DNA from 2 places in the Methylobacterium sp. BE186 genome. Region 2 is predicted to be linked to the other one. Evidence: predicted binding sites of a transcription regulator. Region 2 holds the regulator's gene; the other holds the start of a gene.
The links. The regulator LexA, encoded in region 2, represses DNA repair genes until DNA is damaged. The targets are predictions, from matches to a motif close to TGTTCNNNNTGTGTTCNG.

Region 1: a site for LexA is predicted at 4,803-4,820, ahead of J2X36_RS24610 (UvrD-helicase domain-containing protein). Genes of this name have one in related genera too.

What each region holds. Positions count from the first base shown of each region.
Region 1 covers NZ_JAVDVV010000036.1:28,523-37,319, forward strand. The annotation lists gene J2X36_RS24595 (S9 family peptidase) at 1-602, shown strand, start outside; gene J2X36_RS24600 (AsmA-like C-terminal region-containing protein) at 691-4,308, opposite strand; gene J2X36_RS24605 (hypothetical protein) at 4,453-4,692, opposite strand; gene J2X36_RS24610 (UvrD-helicase domain-containing protein) at 4,831-7,200, shown strand; gene J2X36_RS24615 (PhoH family protein) at 7,620-8,336, shown strand; gene J2X36_RS24620 (hypothetical protein) at 8,480-8,722, shown strand.
Region 2 covers NZ_JAVDVV010000011.1:73,532-82,328, reverse strand. The annotation lists gene gltX (glutamate--tRNA ligase) at 1-1,137, opposite strand, end outside; partial or broken gene J2X36_RS13545 (ComEC/Rec2 family competence protein) at 1,295-3,552, shown strand; gene lexA (transcriptional repressor LexA) at 3,546-4,268, opposite strand; gene glp (gephyrin-like molybdotransferase Glp) at 4,382-5,611, opposite strand; gene moaC (cyclic pyranopterin monophosphate synthase MoaC) at 5,608-6,093, opposite strand; gene trpC (indole-3-glycerol phosphate synthase TrpC) at 6,107-6,937, opposite strand; gene trpD (anthranilate phosphoribosyltransferase) at 6,947-7,960, opposite strand; gene J2X36_RS13515 (aminodeoxychorismate/anthranilate synthase component II) at 8,022-8,651, opposite strand.

The DNA of each region.
Region 1 (8,797 bases), on a different contig from region 2:
ATATCCGGGGCGGCACCGAGAAGGGCTGGCGCTGGTACCTCGACGGCAAGCGCGAGAAGAAGCCGAACACCTTCAGCGATTTCGTGGCCTGCGCCAGGGCGCTCGCGGCCGAGGGCTACACGGCGGAGGGACGGATCGTGGCGCATGGCGGCAGCGCCGGCGGCATGCTGATGGGGGCGGTGGCCAACCTCGCGCCGGAGCTCTTCGCCGGCATCATCGCGGATGTGCCCTTCGTCGACGTGCTCAACACGATGCTCGACGGCGACCTGCCGCTCACCCCGCCCGAATGGCCCGAATGGGGCAATCCGGGCGAGAGCGAAGGGGCCTTCGAGACGATCCTGGCCTACTCGCCCTATGACAACGTGGCGGCTAAGAGCTACCCCGCCATCCTGGCGCTCGCCGGCCTCACCGACCCCCGCGTCACCTACTGGGAGCCGGCTAAATGGGTCGCGCGGCTGCGGGCTACCATGACGGGGGGCGGACCGGTGCTCATGCGCACCAACATGGAGGCCGGCCACGGCGGCGCCGCGGGCCGCTTCGACCGGCTGGAGGAAGTCGGCCTGATCTACGCCTTCGCCCTTCTGTCCGTCGCTCGGGCGTGAGGGCTTTGGCCTGCGGGATCGCCCTCGACGGCGGCGAGGTCGGGGGCGATGTCGAAAAGGTCTGCGGCGAACATCGTCGTGGCAGGGCTCACGGCTGCGCCGCAGGCGGCCGGATGTCGAGGGGCGGCTCGGCCGGCGGCGGCCCCTCCGCATCGCTGCGGGTGCGGCGGGCCGCATCCTCCGCCTCGCGGGCACGGGCCTGCCGGGCGGCCTCCTCCGCGGCGGCCTGCTGGGCGCGCTGCCTCGCCTGACGCGCCGCCTCCTCGGCAGCGGCCTTCTCGGCGGCCGCCTTCTCCGCCGCCGCCTTGTCCGCGGCGGCCTTCAGCGCGGCGGCGCGGGCCCGATCCATCTCGATCCGCGCGCGGCGGCGCTGGCGCTCGGATTGATCGGCCTCGAACAGCTCGATCTTCTCGAGTTCCCGCTGCAGCACTACCGCCGCGAGGCCGTTCGACAGTCCGCCGACGTCGAGGACGCACTCGGGTGCAGGCAGAGCACCTGCGAGGCCGAGCTGCACCGTCAGCGGACCGCCTGTCCAGCCCTTCGGAACCTCTCCGCCGGTGAGTGCGCCGCGGGCTTCGAGCCGCGCGGTGCGCAGATCGACGCTGAGCGTCCCGCGCCAGCGGGCGGGACCGAGGTCGAGATCGACGGGCCCTGCCCGCACCACGCCGCCGATGACGGTCGCAGCCGCCGAGGCGGAACCGCGGCTGCGGGCGGGGGCGGCCGACAATTCCTCCGCGACGAGCGCCTGCAGGCGTCCGTCGCGCAGTGGGTCGTCCTCGGCGAGCCCGCGCCCGAGGGCCCGCCCGAGAGCACCGGGGTCGATCGCCGGAACCACGAGATCTGCGAACCGCACCTCGCCGCTGCCGGAGAGGTTGGAGACGAGGGCGGCTTGGCTGTCGCCGCTGGTGCCGAAGCGGAGCGCGGCGCCGAGGCGCCCCTCGATCGCGCTGTCCGGCGAGAGCGCGCGGAGCGACGCCCCCTCGAGACGCCCCTCCCCCGAGACCGCAGCGGCCGGCCCCTGGCGGGATAGGGTGACGGAACCGGAGAGGCGCCCCTCGGCCAACTGGCCCGTCAGGTCGCTCAGGCTAAGGGCGCCATCGGCCATGCCGAGCTTGAACGCCGTCCCCGTGGCTGCGAGGCCGCGGCCGAGATCGAGGGTCTCGACCCGCATCTCGAGGCCGAGACGCGGCAGGTTCGGCGGGGGGGAGGCGAAGGGCCGGCTCGTCCAGCCGCCCTCGGCCTCTGCCGGGCGGCCGCCCGAGGGAGCGGGCGGCATCACGAGGAGATCGGCGATCCTGGGGAGGGAGAGGCGGGACACCCTCGCCGAGCCCGCGACCTCACCCTCCGGGGCTCGGGTCAGGCTGGCGCTGAGGGTGCCGCCCGCGACCTGTCCGTCGATCGCGATCCGCGCATCGTCCCCGGCCCGGCCGAGGTCGAGGGTCAGCGCGGCCGGCCAAGCCTCCGGGAGGGTTCCCGCTCCGAGGAGCGCGACGGCGGGCCGCAGGTCGGCCGTCTCCACCCGCACGGCGCCCCCCGAGGGCGGTCCTCCCTCGGCCGCGAGCACCAACGGCCGGCGCGTCGCGAGGCTGATGCCCGCGATCTCGCCTCTCGCATCGATGCCGAGGTCGGTGCCGCCCGCGACCTGGCGGCCGCTCAGCGTGAGGGTGGCAGGCCGGTTCAGGGCGGGGTCCTCACGCCCGAACCAGAGGCCGGCCTTCGGCGTGCCGAGGGCGATGTCGAGGTTCTCGACGTGCCCGGCCCGGCTGAGCAGCGAGGCGTCGAGGGTGCCGCCGCCCGCCCGGCCCTTCGCCACCGTGCGCAGGGCCTCCGCCTCGCCTGCCTGCCGCTCGGCCGTGACGTCGAGGTCGAGGGCGCCCATACGCAGGAAATCCGGGATCAGCCGCGACTCCGCGACCCAGACCCGGTCGAGAAGGGCCAGCAGCGGGGCGGCCACGGGTGCGGTGACGCGCCCCGCGATCCGGCCCGACCCGTCCGGCGCGATGCGGCCGGACAGCTTGGCGTTGGCGCCGGCGAGGTCGGTGACATCGAGGCTGTCGACGACGAGGCTCGACCCGTCCGACTGGATGCTCGCCGCGATGGTGCCGTTGCCCGAGTTTGCGCCGGCCGGTCCGTAGCGCACGTCGCGGGCCTGGATCGTCAGCCCTAGATCGTGGCCCTGGAGGCCCGCGAGCGCACCGGTGAGCGAAGGCAAGCCGGCGATGTCGATGCCGCGCGCCTTGATCTGCGCGTCGAAGCGGCCGCGGGTATCGCCGCCGCCTTTCGTGTAGCGGGCGATGCCCGTCACCTGGGCACCGCCGAGGTCGAGCCGAAGGTTGCGCAGCGAGAGGTCGGGAGCGGTGGCCGAGACGTCGGCGCTCGCCTGGATCGGCCGGCCATCCATCACGGCGGCGGCGGGGCCGCCGAGCCCGAGCTTGCGCAGGTAGCGGCCGAACCCGTCCGAGGCCGCCACACGCAGGGAGACGTCGCCGTTGAAGCGGAGGCTCGGCTCTGTGTCGAACTCGCCGCTCGCCGCGAGTGCCGCGGCGCCCGGCGCCGTCGCCTGGAAGCGGCGCAGGAGCAGGCCGCCCGTGCGGTCGAGCGTGCCGGCGAGCCGGACGCCCGACCACTCGTCGAGGCCGAGGTTCAGATTCTCGATGCCGAGATCGAGGTCGACCATCACGGGCAGCCCCGTGCCGCCCTTCGGCAGGCCGCGGGCGAGCAGGGCCTGCCCCGCGCTCGACAGGAGGAAGGCGTCGAGATCGACCCGGCGCGCCTCCAGCGAGAGACCGGCCCGCCACGCCCGGAGATCGATCTGGCCCGTACCCGCGAGGCGGATCGCCTGTCCGCCCGGGTCGATCTCGGCATTGACCCCCTCGAACCTGACCCGCGAGCCCTGGGCCGTGAACTTGCCGCCGAGGCTGAAGGGCAGGTAGGCGCCGGCGGCCTGGACGGGCGGCCCCACGATGAGCCGAGCCGAGCCCTCCGCCTCGGGAATCAGCGGGCGCGGGCCATCGTCGCCGGGGGAGGAGGCGGCCGGCGCGAAGGCGAGGCGCATGTCGGCCTCGAAACGGGGTTGCGTGTCGCCGCCGCCCGAGAGCTTCAGCATGACGCTCCCGTCCGCGGCCGGCTCGCCGGACACGAGCCGGAACGGGACACCCCCGCTCGCGCCCTCGATCCGCCAGGGGCCGAAGAGCGAGGGCGCCTGCAGGCTCAGGGACTCGGCCTGGATCTGGTCGGTCCGGCCGGTCGCCGGCACGACCGTGGTGAGGAGAAGCTGGCGGACGCGCAGGTCCTCGATCGCGAGATCGCGCGCGCGCAGAGCCTCCCCGAAATCCGCGGGCACCAGCAGGGCGTCGCTCTCCCCGACGGGCAGCTTGATCTCGGCGCGCCCGATCTCGGTTTCCGTGAAGCGGATCTCACCCTTGAGGAGCGGGGCGAGCGCGATCTCCGCGCTTACGAAACGCGCGTCGAGGGACGGCTTGTCGGCTCCTTCCCCGAGATGCAGACGGTCGAGGCGCAGGCGCGGCGAGGGCAGCAGGCGCACGGCAACCCGCCCCTCACTGCGGGCGGGCAGGCCGAGCGAACGGGCGATGGCCCCATCGACAGCGGCGCGCTGGCTCTGCCAGTCGACGAAGGGCGGAACGGCGAGCGCCGCGACGAGGATCAGAACGACGGCCCCGGCAAGAGCGGTCAGGATATCACGCACCGTTCTTGTTCCGCCTCACGCCCCGCTCCGGCGGCGGGCTCCCGCGCGGGGCACCGTAGCCGAGCCGGGCCGCCCGTCCAATCGCACGAGCCCGCGCAGCCGGAGCGGAATGTGGCTCCCTCCGCTCGGCAGAAATCCGCGGTCTCAGCGCCGCGGCACCACGATGGCCGGCCCTGGCGCCGGGTTCTGCCGGAACATGTCGTTGCGCCGCATCTCCATGCGGGTGTTCGCGGTGTCGCTCTGCTGCTGCTGGCGCAGCTGACGGGTCTGGCTCTGCTGCGAGAGCGAGTTGTTGATGCTGTTGAGGTTGGAACTCGGCGATCCTTGCGCGAGGGCGGGCGTGGCGGCGGCGAGAACGAGGAGGGCGAGGGGCGCGGCACGCATGGCGGGTGTGTCCCTGTTCGGTCAAAGGCTTGGGTTGATGTGACGACGCGGCAGCAGACGCGCAAGTTCCGGTGTCGGGACCCATCCGGCGACCTCGGCACCCTCGACGCCGTTCGCGTTTTGGTCCAGTGAGGGGCGATGCAGAAGCACTCCGATGCGGCGGCGGCGCCCGGGCCGCAGCCCGATTCCGCCCCCACCTCGATCGCGGCCCGGGCCATGGCCGCCCTGAGGCCCGGCAGCTCACCCTATCTCGAAGGGCTCAACCCCGAGCAGCGCCGCGCCGTCGAGACGACGGATGGGCCCGTCCTCGTGCTGGCGGGCGCCGGCACGGGCAAGACCCGGGTGCTGACGACCCGAATCGCCCATCTCATCGCGACGGGAAAGGCGCGCCCCTACGACATCCTCGCGGTGACCTTCACCAACAAGGCGGCCCGCGAGATGAAGGCGCGCATCGGCGCGCTGATCGGGCCGGCCGGCGAGGGCATGCCCTGGCTGGGCACCTTCCACGCCATCGGCACCAAGATCCTGCGTCGCCACGCCGAACTCGTCGGGCTGAAATCCGACTTCACGATCCTCGGCACCGACGACCAGCTCCGCCTGATGAAGCAGGTCATCGCCGACCAGAACATCGACGAGAAGCGCTGGCCGGCGCGGGCGCTCGCGTCCGCCATCGACGGCTGGAAGAACCGGGGCCTCGCGCCCGAGCAGGTGCCGCCGGGAGAGGCCGGAGCCTTCGCCTTCGGCAAGGGCGGCGCCCTCTACACCGCCTATCAGGCCCGCCTCGCGACGCTGAACGCCGTCGATTTCGGCGACCTGCTGCTGCTCTGCCTCAAGCTCTGGCGCGAGAACCCGGACGTGCTGGAAAATTACCAGCATCGCTTCCGCTACATCCTCGTCGACGAGTACCAGGACACCAACGTCGCCCAGTACCTCTGGCTTCGGCTCCTGGCGCAGGGCCACCGCAACGTCGCCTGCGTCGGCGACGACGACCAGTCGATCTACGGCTGGCGCGGGGCCGAGGTCGACAACATCCTGCGCTTCGAGCACGATTTTCCGGGCGCGGCCGTGGTGCGGCTCGAGCGCAATTACCGGTCGACCGGCCATATCCTCGCGGCCGCCTCGGGGCTGATCGCCAAGAACGAGGGGCGGCTCGGCAAGACCCTGCGCACGGAGGACGAGGCGGGCGAGCGCGTCACGGTCACCGGTGCCTGGGATTCGGAGGAGGAGGCGCGGATGCTCGCCGAATCGATCGAATCTCTGCAGGTCCGGAAGCATCCCCTCTCCGAGATCGCCGTGCTGGTGCGGATCTCCGCCCAGATGCGCGAGATCGAGGATCGCTTCGTGCAGCTCGGGCTGCCCTACCGGGTGATCGGCGGCCCGCGCTTCTACGAGCGGGCCGAGATCCGCGACGCGCTGGCCTACCTGCGCGCCACCGCCAACCCCGCCGACGACCTCGCCTTCGAGCGCATCATCAACACGCCGAAGCGGGGCCTCGGCGACGCGACGCTGCAGCAGCTCCACGCCTATGCCCGCGCCGAGCGGATTCCGCTGCTGCTCTCCGCGCGCCGGCTCATCGAGACCGACGAGCTGAAGCCGCGCGTGCGCTCGACGCTGCGCGCCCTCGTCGAGAGCTTCTCGCGCTGGGCGCGGGCCGTCGAGACGATGCCGCATTCGGAGGTGGCGCAGACCATCCTGGAGGAATCCGGCTACACCGAGATGTGGCAGAAGGACCGCTCGGCCGACGCCGCGGGGCGGCTCGAGAACCTCAAGGAATTCGTGCGCTCCATGGAGGAATTCCCGGACCTCGCGGGGTTCCTGGAGCACGTCGCCCTCGTCATGGATGCGAGCGAGGCGGAAGGCGCCGAGCGCGTCAGCCTGATGACGCTGCACGCCGCCAAGGGGCTGGAGTTCGACACCGTGTTCCTGCCCGGCTGGGAGGACGGCCTGTTCCCCAACCAGCGCGCCATCGACGAGAGCGGCCGCGCCGGGCTCGAGGAGGAGCGACGCCTCGCCCATGTCGGCCTGACCCGGGCGCGCAAGCGCGCCAAGCTGTCCTTCGCGGTCAATCGCCGGATCCACGGCCTCTGGTCCTCGACCATTCCCTCCCGCTTCATCGATGAATTGCCGCCGGGAAGCGTCGACGTGGTCGAGGCCCCCGCCCATTTCTCGGCCGGCGCCTCGCGCTTCGACCGGAACCCTGCGCCCTTCGGCTCCTCCTACGGCACGCCGGGCTGGCAGCGGGCGCAGGCCAACACCGCCCCCCCCGGCCGCGGCTTCGGCCAGACCTACGGCTCCTCCCCGGGTTCGCGCGGCGGCCCGCGCCAGATCGAGGGCGAGCTCGTGGCGAAATCCACGGGCGCACCGTCGGCCTATGCCGGCGGCATGCGCGTCTTCCACACCAAGTTCGGACCCGGGACCGTGGCCGGCGTCGACGGCAACAAGCTCACCGTTGACTTCGACAAGGCCGGCCGCAAGATGGTCCTCGACAGCTTCGTCCAGCCGGGCTGAAGATTGTCCCGCCGGCCAAGCCCGGACTTCGGGGGCGGCAGGGCCGGCCGGTATCGCCGAACGCGGCGAGCAAGGGCTGAGGTCGTGCCGGATGCCGCGTCATCCCGACTGTGCCGAGCGCCTCGCGGGCGGCTGACCACCCTCCCCCTCGCCCACCGTTTCCTTTTCGCCACACGCGGCAGGATCCCCGTCGTACCGCCGTCATGGCGGGGCGGGCATGGTGCGCGCGTTGCATGCGGCCTACTCGCGTCGTGTGTTCTCCGACCCGGATGCTCTCCACAGGCAATGCACGGCGCGGTGGAACCTGCGCGCCCGCTTGCGATTGGCTCACAAACATCAGGAGACGCCCGGCAATACAGGTTTGACAAGCTCGCGCAGTGACAAGTCCAGGTTGGCAAGTCCAAGTGGAGTGTTGATCGATGAAAAGACGGCGCGCACGACTTGAGCTGGTGGAAGATCGCCCGGTCCGACTGCATCGGACCCGGTTTGACGAGGAGAGGCACTTAAGCCCCATTCAACCCCTGACGGAACGACAAGGCCAGTACCTCGAAGCCCTCGCATCCCACGCGCAAGTCATCGTCCTCGGACCCGCCGGCACCGGCAAGACCTTCATCGCCGGCACCCGCGCCGCCGACCAACTCCGCCAGCGCCGCATCGCCAAGGTCGTCATCACGCGGCCGAACGTGCCGTCCGGCCGGTCGCTCGGCTTCTTTCCCGGAACCCTCGAGGACAAGATCGCGCCCTGGGTCGCCCCGCTGACCGAGGCCATGAAGGAGCGGATGGGCCAGGCGGCCTTCGAGATCGCGCTCAAGACCGGTGACATCGAGATCGTTCCCTTCGAGGTGATGCGTGGGCGCACCTTCAAGAACTGTCTCGTGATCCTCGACGAGGCGCAGAACACCACCACGGCCGAGATCAAGATGTTCCTGACCCGCATCGGCGACGATTGCCAGGTCATCATCAACGGCGACGTCTCCCAGACGGACCTGCGCGAGACGAGCGGCCTGCGCACGGTCATCCACCTCGTGAAGAGCCGCATGATGCCGATCCCGGTCGTGGAGTTCACCCGCGACGATATCGTCCGCTCCGGCATCTGTGCCGAATGGGTGAAGGCCTTCGAGGAAACCAATCTCTGACCCGGAGGTTGTAGCCGGCGGGTCTCAATCGGGACCCGCCGCGCAACGGAAGCGCGATGGCCACCTCCGAAGCGACCCTTTCGGAGGAGAGACCCGGCGCCGCGCTCGGGGAACAGAGAAAAGGAATCTCGTTCGTGAGGAAGATGACCTACGCCTTCGCCGTCCTGGCCTCGCTCGGCGTTGCCGGCCTTGCCACTTCGGCCTCCGCGGCCCCCGGCGCGCCGATGGGCGTCACCGCCCCCGATGCCACGACCCAGGTCTACATGACGCCGATGGAGCGCCGCATGATGGAGCGCCGCATGATGCGCCGTCACATGGAGCGCCGCATGATGCGTCGGGAGATGATGCGTCGGGAGATGCGCCGCGACATGCGCCGCGGCATGTGAGCCGAGGCGCACGCGCCGAAGCGAGAGGGGGCCGCAGGGCCCCCTTTTTCGTGCCCGCACCCTTGTATCGTCGAG
Region 2 (8,797 bases):
TCGCTGCGCGTAGAGGTAGTAGGCGCTGTCGAGGAGATCAACGAGCGTCTTGGCCCGCTCCTTCAGCCCCGGCATCGCCGCGGTGAGGCGCTGGCGCAGGTCCGGCGGGAGCGGGGCCGCGAGACCGCGCTCGGCGCCGACGCTCGGCACGATGGTCTCGACCGCGTCGACGAGGGCCGCATCGTCCGAGCCGCGGATGTAGAGGCCGTTCAGGTTCTCGAGCTTGGCAAAGTCGAAGCGCGCGGGCGAGCGCCCGATCGCCTTCAGATCGAAGGCCGCGACCATCTCCTCCGTCGAGAACACCTCCTGGTCGCCGTGGCTCCAGCCGAGGCGGACGAGGTAGTTGCGGAGCGCCGCCGGCAGGTAGCCGAGGTCCCGGTAGGCGTCGACGCCGAGCGCCCCGTGGCGCTTCGAGAGCTTGGCGCCGTCCGCCCCGTGGATCAGCGGGATGTGGGCCATGCTCGGCACATCCCAGCCCAGCGCCTGATAGATCTGGCCCTGGCGGGCGGCGTTGGTGAGGTGGTCGTCGCCGCGGATCACCTGGGTCACGCCCATGTCGTGGTCGTCGACGACGACGGCCAGCATGTAGGTCGGGTTGCCGTCCGAGCGCAGCAGGACGAGATCGTCGAGGTCCCGGTTCTGCCAGACGACGCGGCCCTGCACCGCGTCCTCGACCACGGTCTCGCCCTCGGTCGGAGCCCGCAGCCGGATCACCGGCTTCACGCCCTCCGGGGCCTCGGACGGATCGCGATCGCGCCAGCGCCCGTCGTAGCGCAGCGGGCGCCCCTCCGCCCGGGCGCTCTCCCGCATCTGCGTCAGCTCCTCGGGCGTGGCGTAGCAGCGATAGGCGCGCCCCGAGGCGAGGAGGCTCTCGGCCACCTCCCGGTGCCGCTCGGCCCGGGCGTATTGGTAGATCACGTCCCCGTCCCAATCGAGGCCGAGCCAGCGCATCCCGTCGAGGATCGCGTCGATCGCGCCTTGCGTCGATCGCTCGCGGTCCGTGTCCTCGATGCGCAGCAGCATCCGGCCGCCGTGCCGACGGGCGTAGAGCCAGTTGAACAGGGCCGTGCGGGCGCCGCCGATATGCAGGTAGCCCGTGGGCGAGGGTGCGAAACGCGTGACGACGGCAGAGGACATCGGGCCGGCTGATGTTCGAGTGGACGGGCGGGCGACGTTCGGGCGGGAAGGATCGACCGGCCCGGCCGCGGGCCTGTAGCATGCGCGGGCGGACGCGTTAAGAAATCGTCGCACGGGAGGGACTTTCCAATCCCGCGCGCGGACGGTGCGGCAAAGGATGGCGCAGGGGGCGGCAGGGAAGGGGATCGTCGCGATCCGCGCGCCTGGGCGCCTGCTCGCTCCTGGCCTGTGGGTACCGGCACTCCGCGGCTGGGTGGGCGCGGAGCTGGCGCAGGAGGCGGGGCAACGGCGCCTGTTTCCCTGGCTCGCGGTCGCCTTCGGGACGGGCATCCTCGTCTATTTCGCTCTCACCGACGGCGAGCCGGCGCTCGCCGCCGCGCCCATCGCCGCCGGCCTGTGCCTTGCGCTGACGCCCGTCCTCGGTGCGAGGCCCGCCGCGCTCGCGCTGACGCTCGCGCTCGCCGCCGCCTTCCTCGGCTTCGGGGCGGCGGCGTGGCGCGTCGCCCGCGTTTCCGGCCCGATCCTCGCGCGGACCACCATCGCGCCCCTCACGGGGCTGATCGAGGCCCTCGACGAGCGGGAGGAGGGCGCGCGCCTCGTGGTGCGCCTCACGAGCTTCGGAACCCTGGCACCCGAAGCGCGCCCCTTGCGGGTGCGCGTGACCTACCGGACCCGGCAGGCCCTGAAGCCCGGCGATTTCATCGCGGCCAAGGCGCGCCTCCTGCCGCCGCCCGAGCCGGCGCGTCCCGGCGGCTACGATTTCGGGCGCGACGCCTATTTCCGCGGCATCGGCGCCGTGGGCTCCCTCGTCGGGACGATCGAGGTGAGGTCACCGCCCGAGCCCCTGCCTCTCGCCCTTCGCCTCGCGGCCGGCATCGACGACGCGCGCAACGCGCTCACGCGGCGCATCACCGACGCGAACGGGGGCAGGCCGGCGCCGTGGCCGCCGCGCTGGTGACGGGCAAGCGCGGCCTCATCGCACCGGAGACCAACGACGTGCTGCGGGCGGCGGGCATCTACCACGTCGTCTCGATCTCCGGCCTGCACATGGTGCTCGCGGCCGGCGTCGTCTTCTGGCTGGTGCGCTCCGCGCTGGCGCTGGTGCCGCATTGCGCCCTGCTGTGGCCGATCAAGAAGATCGCGTCCGGCTTCGCGATGGTGGGCGTCACCGCCTATTGTGCGTTCTCCGGTTGGGACGTCGCCGCCGAGCGGGCTCTGATCATGACCCTGATCATGCTCGGCGCGATCCTCGTCGACCGCCCGGCCCTGAGCATGCGCAACCTCGCGCTCGCCGCCCTCGTGGCGCTCGCCCGCGAGCCCGAGGCGTTGCTCGGCCCGAGCTTCCAGATGTCGTTCGGGGCGGTGGCCGGCCTGATCGCCTGCGCCCGCTTCATCGACGGGCGCCTCTTCCGGCGCGAGGGCGCCGGGCCGGTCGGGCGGTCCGTCGCCCTGGCCGCGGGCGCCGTGATCGGCACCTTGCTGACGACGCTCGTGGCGCAGATCGCCACAGCCCCCTTCGCGACCTACCATTTCCAGACGATCCAGCCCTTCGGCCTCGTCGGCAACGCCCTCACGCTGCCGCTCGTCTCCCTCGTGGTGATGCCGGCCGCGGTGCTCGGGATCCTCGCCTACCCGTTCGCGCTCGATCAGCCGGTCTGGTGGCTGATGGGGCAGGCGGTGCGCGGCATGCTCGCGATCTCGGGCTGGATCGGCGGTCTCGGGCAGGCGAATGTCGGGGTGCCGGCCTTCGGCACGGGCGCTCTCGCGCTGCTGGCCGCCGGCCTCCTCGTCGCGGTCCTACCCGCCTCGCGCCTGCGATGCCTGTGCGTGGTGCCGCTCGGCCTCGGCCTCCTCCTGGCCGCATCGCCCGAGCGCCAGGACATCTTCATCGATCGCGAGGGGAGGGGCGCGGCGGTGCGGGGCGAGGAGGGCCGTCTCGTCGCTCTTGGCCGGCCCTCCTCCTTCGTCCTCGAGCAGTGGATGAAGGCGGACGGCGATGCGCGGAAGGCGTCGGAGGCCGGGGAAGGGGGACGCTGCGACCGGCTCGGCTGCACCCTGCGGGCCTTCGACGGGCGCCGGATCGCGCTGGCGCGTGACAAGCGCGCGCTCACCGAGGATTGCGCGCGCGCCGACATCGTCATCACGTCGCAAGTCGCCCCGCCGGGCTGCGCGGCGGGGCTCGTCATCGACCGCGCCTATCTTGCGCGGTCTGGCGCCGTCGCGATCCGCCTCACCGGTTCCGGCCCAATCGTCTCGACGGCCCGCGGTCTCGGTGGATCCTCGCCCTGGCGCCCGGCCGCGGCGCCGCGCGCCCAGCAGATTCCGGGCTCTCCGACCGCTCGGGCAAGCCCGGACGAGGCCGCTCCGGAGGAGGGTGCCGCGTCTGCGGAGACGGGCCCCGAATCGCTTCAGTAGCGGCGCACGAGGCTGACGAGGCGTCCCTGGATGCGGACCCGGTCGGGACCGAGCACGCGGGTCTCGTAGGACGGATTCGCGGCCTCGAGGGCGATCGAGGAGCCGCGGCGGCGCAGGCGCTTGAGCGTCGCCTCCTCGTCGTCGATGAGGGCCACGATGATGTCGCCCGTGTTGGCCGTGTCCTGCTTGCGGATCACCACGAGGTCGCCGTCGAGGATGCCGGCCTCGATCATCGAGTCGCCGCGCACCTCGAGCGCGTAATGCTCGCCGCCCGCCAGGAAATCCGGCGACAGGGTGATCGACGCGCTCTGGTTCTGGATCGCCGAGATCGGCGTGCCCGCCGCGATCCGCCCCATCACGGGGATCGTCATGGCGCGGCCGTTCTCGTCGGTCGCCTGCGTCGTCGGCAGCTTCGCGGCCGGCGCCCGCGTGCGGCCGCCCTCGACGACGCTCGGCGTGAAGCGGCGCACCTCGCTGCCCGACCCGGCCGGCTGGCCGAGGCTCTCGGGCATGCGGATCACCTCGATCGCCCGTGCCCGGTTCGGCAGGCGGCGCAGGAAGCCGCGCTCCTCAAGCGCCGTGATGAGGCGGTGGATGCCGGATTTCGACTTGAGATCGAGGGCATCCTTCATCTCATCGAAAGACGGCGGGACGCCGCTCTCGCGCATCCGCTGCTGGATGAAGCGGAGCAGATCCAGCTGTTTACGCGTCAGCATGGGGCAGTCTCATCTCTCGGGGCGACGCGGCGGGCGGTCGCGGAAACAAAGCGCGAACACGTTAAACGTTCCGCAAGTGTTCCGCAAGCGCAGCTTGGCGATACTGATCGAGATCAGAGGATCGAGCGGTCGAGACGCAGGATGCGGCAGGATTCGCCAGCCTTCGCGGCCGGCGCGTGCGGCGGGCGCACGAGAAGGGCCTCGGCTTGACCGAGCACCGAGAGCATCGAGGAATCCTGCCGCGCCTCGGGATGCGCGACCGGCAGACGATCGGGCGCCGTGTCGAGGCGGGCCCGCATGTAGTCGGCCCGGCCGTCATTCGCCGGCAGATCGCGGCCGAGCGTCGCCGGCTCGTCGCGGTCGGCACCCGCCCGCGGATCTCCGACGAGCGCGCGGATCGCCGGGACCACGAAGAGCATCCCGCAGACGATGGCCGAGACCGGGTTGCCCGGCAGGCCGATGACCAGCATCTCGCCGAGCCGGCCATGCATCAGCGGCTTGCCGGGTCGCAGCGCGACGCGCCAGAAGCCGAGTTCGAGCCCCTCGCGGGCGAGCGTCGATTGCACGAGGTCGTGGTCGCCGACCGACGCGCCGCCGAGGGTGACGAACAGGTCTGCGCGCACCTCGCGGGCCCGGCGGATCGCGTCCTCCAGCGCCGGCAGGCTGTCGCCCGCGATGCCGAGGTCGATCGGGTCCGCTCCGGCCGCGCGGGCGAGAGCGGCGAGCGCGAGCGCGTTCGAGGCGACGATCTGGTCCCAGGCGACCGGCGCCCCCGGCGCCACCAACTCGTCGCCGGTGGCGAGGATCGCGACCCGGGGACGGCGTCGCACGGCGACCTCCGCGTGGCCGGCCGCGGCGGCGAGCGCGAGCCGGCGCGCGTCGAGGCTCTCGCCCGCCTGCAGGAGCGCGTCGCCTTCCCGGAAATCGAGTCCGGCGGGCCGGACGAAGCGGCCCGCGGATACGCCTTCCCGCGCGGTCACCGTGTCGCCCTCGGCCTCCGCGTTCTCCTGGATCAGGATCACGTCGGCTCCCTCCGGCACGGGCGCGCCGGTGAAGATGCGCACGGCCTCGCCGGGGCCGACCCGGCCGGCATAGCCATGTCCGGCGGCGCTCGTGCCGACGAGCCGCAGCCGGGCGGGGATGCCGGCGAGGTCGGCGCCGCGCACGGCGTAGCCGTCCATCGCGGAGGCCGGGAAGGGCGGCTGCGTGCGCAGCGCGGCGACCGGTTCCGCGAGCGTCCGCCCGGCTGCGGCGGCGATCCCGAGGCGCTCCGCCTCGACGGGCCGGGACACGCTGGAGAGGATGCGCCCCAGCGCCTCCGCGACGGGCAGGAGGCCGCTCACGCGCCGGCTTTCGCGCGATAGCTGCCCGAGCGGCCGCCATCCTTGGCGAGCAGCCGGATGCCCTCGATGCGCATGCCGCGATCGACCGCCTTCACCATGTCGTAGACGGTGAGGCAGGCGATCGAGACCGCGGTCAGCGCTTCCATCTCGACGCCGGTCGGACCCTGCACGCGCACCTCCGCGGTGAGCCGAAGGCCGGGGAGCGCTTCATCGACCTCGCAGGTCACGTGGACCTTCGAGAGCAGGAGGGGATGGCAGAGCGGGATCAACTCGTGCGTGCGCTTGGCCGCCATGATGCCGGCAAGGCGCGCGGTGCCGATCACGTCGCCCTTCTTCGCGTCCCCCTCCCGGATGAGCCTGAGCGTCTCGGGAAGCATCACCACGGCCCCTTCCGCCAGCGCCGTGCGGGTGGTCGCGGCCTTGTCGGTGACGTCGACCATGTTGGCCGCGCCGGTGGCGTCGAGATGGGTGAGGCCGGTCATCCGCGGGTCCGGGTCACGCCGTCTCGCCGAACAGGAGGCTGCGCGTCGCCTCCGTCAGGTTCGCCTGCCGCATCAGGCTCTCGCCGACGAGAACCGTGTTGAGGCCGTTCTCCGCGAGGCGGACCACGTCCGCATGGCTGGCGATGCCGCTCTCGGCGACGGGAATGCGGTCCTTCGGGATGCCGGGCGCGAGGCGGATCGCGGTCTCGAAGGAGACCTCGAAGGTCTTCAGGTTGCGGTTGTTGATGCCGATGAGACGCGTGCCGAGCGGAATCGCCCGCTCCAGCTCCTCGGCGTCGTGCACCTCCACCAGAACGTCCATGCCGAGGTCGTGCGCCGCCTCCACGATCGCCGCCGCCTCCTCGTCGTCGAGGCAGGCCATGATCGCGAGCACGCAATCCGCGCCCCATGCCCGCGCTTCGAGCACCTGATAGGGCTCGAACATGAAGTCCTTGCGCAGCACCGGCAGGGCGCAGGCGGCCCGCGCCTCCACGAGATATTCGGGGCGCCCCTGGAAGGACGGCTCGTCGGTCAGCACCGAGAGGCAGGTCGCGCCGCCGGCCTCGTAGGCTTCAGCCAGCGCCGCCGGGTTGAAATCGGCCCGGATCAGCCCCTTCGAGGGCGAGGCCTTCTTCACCTCCGCGATGAGGGCGGGGCGACCGGCCGCGATATGGGCGCCGATCGCGTCCGCGAAGCCCCGGGGCGGGGATTGTGCGGCGGCGCGCGCCTCCAGTTCCGACTCGGAGACCCGCAGCTTCGCCTCGGCGATCTCGCGCCGCTTATAGGCCTCGATGCGGGCCAGGACGGTCTGTCCCGTGGCGCCCGTGGTTGCGGTCTCGGACATCGGCATCCCTCAGGCGTTCGAAACCTCGACGAGGCGGGCGAGCGTCGCCCGGGCCGCCCCGCTGGCGATGGCCGCATCCGCGCGCGCGACGCCCTCGCCGAGCGTCGGAGCGGCCCCCGCGACCACGAGGCCGGCCCCAGCATTGAGAACGGCGATGTCCCGGTAGGCGTTGCGGGCTCCGTCGAGGACGGAGGCGAGGGCGCGGGCATTGTGGTCCGGATCGCCCCCCCGCAGATCCTCGAGGGTCGCGAGCGTCAGGCCGACCTCGCGCGGATCGATGCGGAAGCGGGTGATGTGCCCGTCCTCCAGGGCCACGACGGCGGTCGGCCCCGTCACGGTGATCTCGTCGAGCCCGTCCGAGCCGTGCACGGTCCAGACCCGGCGACTTCCGAGCGCCGAGAGCACCCGGGTCAGCGGCTCCGCCCAGTCCGGCGTCGAGACGCCGAGAAGCTGGTGCGTGACGCCCGCCGGATTCGAGAGGGGGCCGAGCAGGTTGAAGATGGTGCGCACCGGCAGTTGCGAGCGCACGGGCGCGACGTGGCGCATGGCGCCGTGATGCGTCTGCGCGAACATGAAGCAGAGGCCGGCCTGATCGAGGCAGCGGCCGAGGCCCGCCGGGTCGAGGCCGAGCTTCACGCCCAGGGAGGCCAGCACGTCCGCGGCGCCCGAGCGCGAGGTCGCGGCGCGATTGCCGTGCTTGGCGACCGGCACGCCGCAGGCGGCCGTGACGATCGCCGCCAGCGTCGAGACGTTGTAGCTGCCGGAATGGTCGCCGCCGGTGCCGACGATGTCGACGGCACCCGGGACGGAGGCGACCGGGAGCATCCGGGCGCGCATGGCCTCCACGGCGCCCGTGATCTCCTCGACCGTCTCGCCGCGGACCTTCAGCGCGACGAGGAAGGCCGCCGCCTGGACCGGCGTCACATCGCCGGAGAGGAGGTCGTCGAAGGCGGCGCGCGCCTCGTCGCGGCTCAAGGACTGCCCTGAGGCGACCTTGGCCAGGGGGTGCTTGAAGGATTCCATGCGCCGGACGCGGTCTGCCGATGCGGGCGCGCCGCGCGTCGGCGCGTCCCGGTCTGACGCGTCAATGCACGTCGTGCGCGCGCTTGTCACGCTCCGCGTTCCAGGCCGCGGCGATCTCCAGGAAATTGCGCAGGATCTGCGTTCCATGCTGCGAGAGGATGCTCTCGGGATGGAACTGCACGCCGTGGACCGGCCGCGACCGGTGCTCCAACCCCATGATCAGCCCGTCGGCCTCGGCCGTCACGGCGAGATCGCCGGGGCAGCCGGCGCGATCGACGACGAGGGAGTGGTACCGGGTGGCCTGGAGCGGCCCGTTGATGCCGCGGAAGACGCCGGTGGCGCCGTGCTCGATGGTCGAGACCTTGCCGTGCATCGGCGCGGGCGCCCGAACGACGTCGCCGCCGAAGGCCTGCCCGATCGCCTGCAGTCCCAGACACACACCGAAGATCGGCGTGTCGGCGGACAGTTCGCGGATCACGTCGAGGCAGATCCCCGCCTCGTTCGGCGTGCAGGGGCCCGGCGACAGGATCACCGCGTCGGCCTTGCGCGCCCGGACCTCCTCGACGGCGAGCGCGTCGTTGCGCACGACCGAGATCGATCCGCAGAGCGGGCCGATCAGGTGCACGAGATTCCAAGTGAACGAGTCGTAATTGTCGATCACGAGGACGTCGGATTGCGCGGCCGGCTTCATGGATCAGGGACTTGAGGCCTCGGGCCGCGCCGGTCAAGTGTCGGCGCCGCACAGCGGACGCTGTGCCGCTTCCATCGACGACGTTTTGAGCACATTCAGTTCAAGATGGAGTTCGTCGACAGGGGTTGAGCTCAAATGGGCCGTCA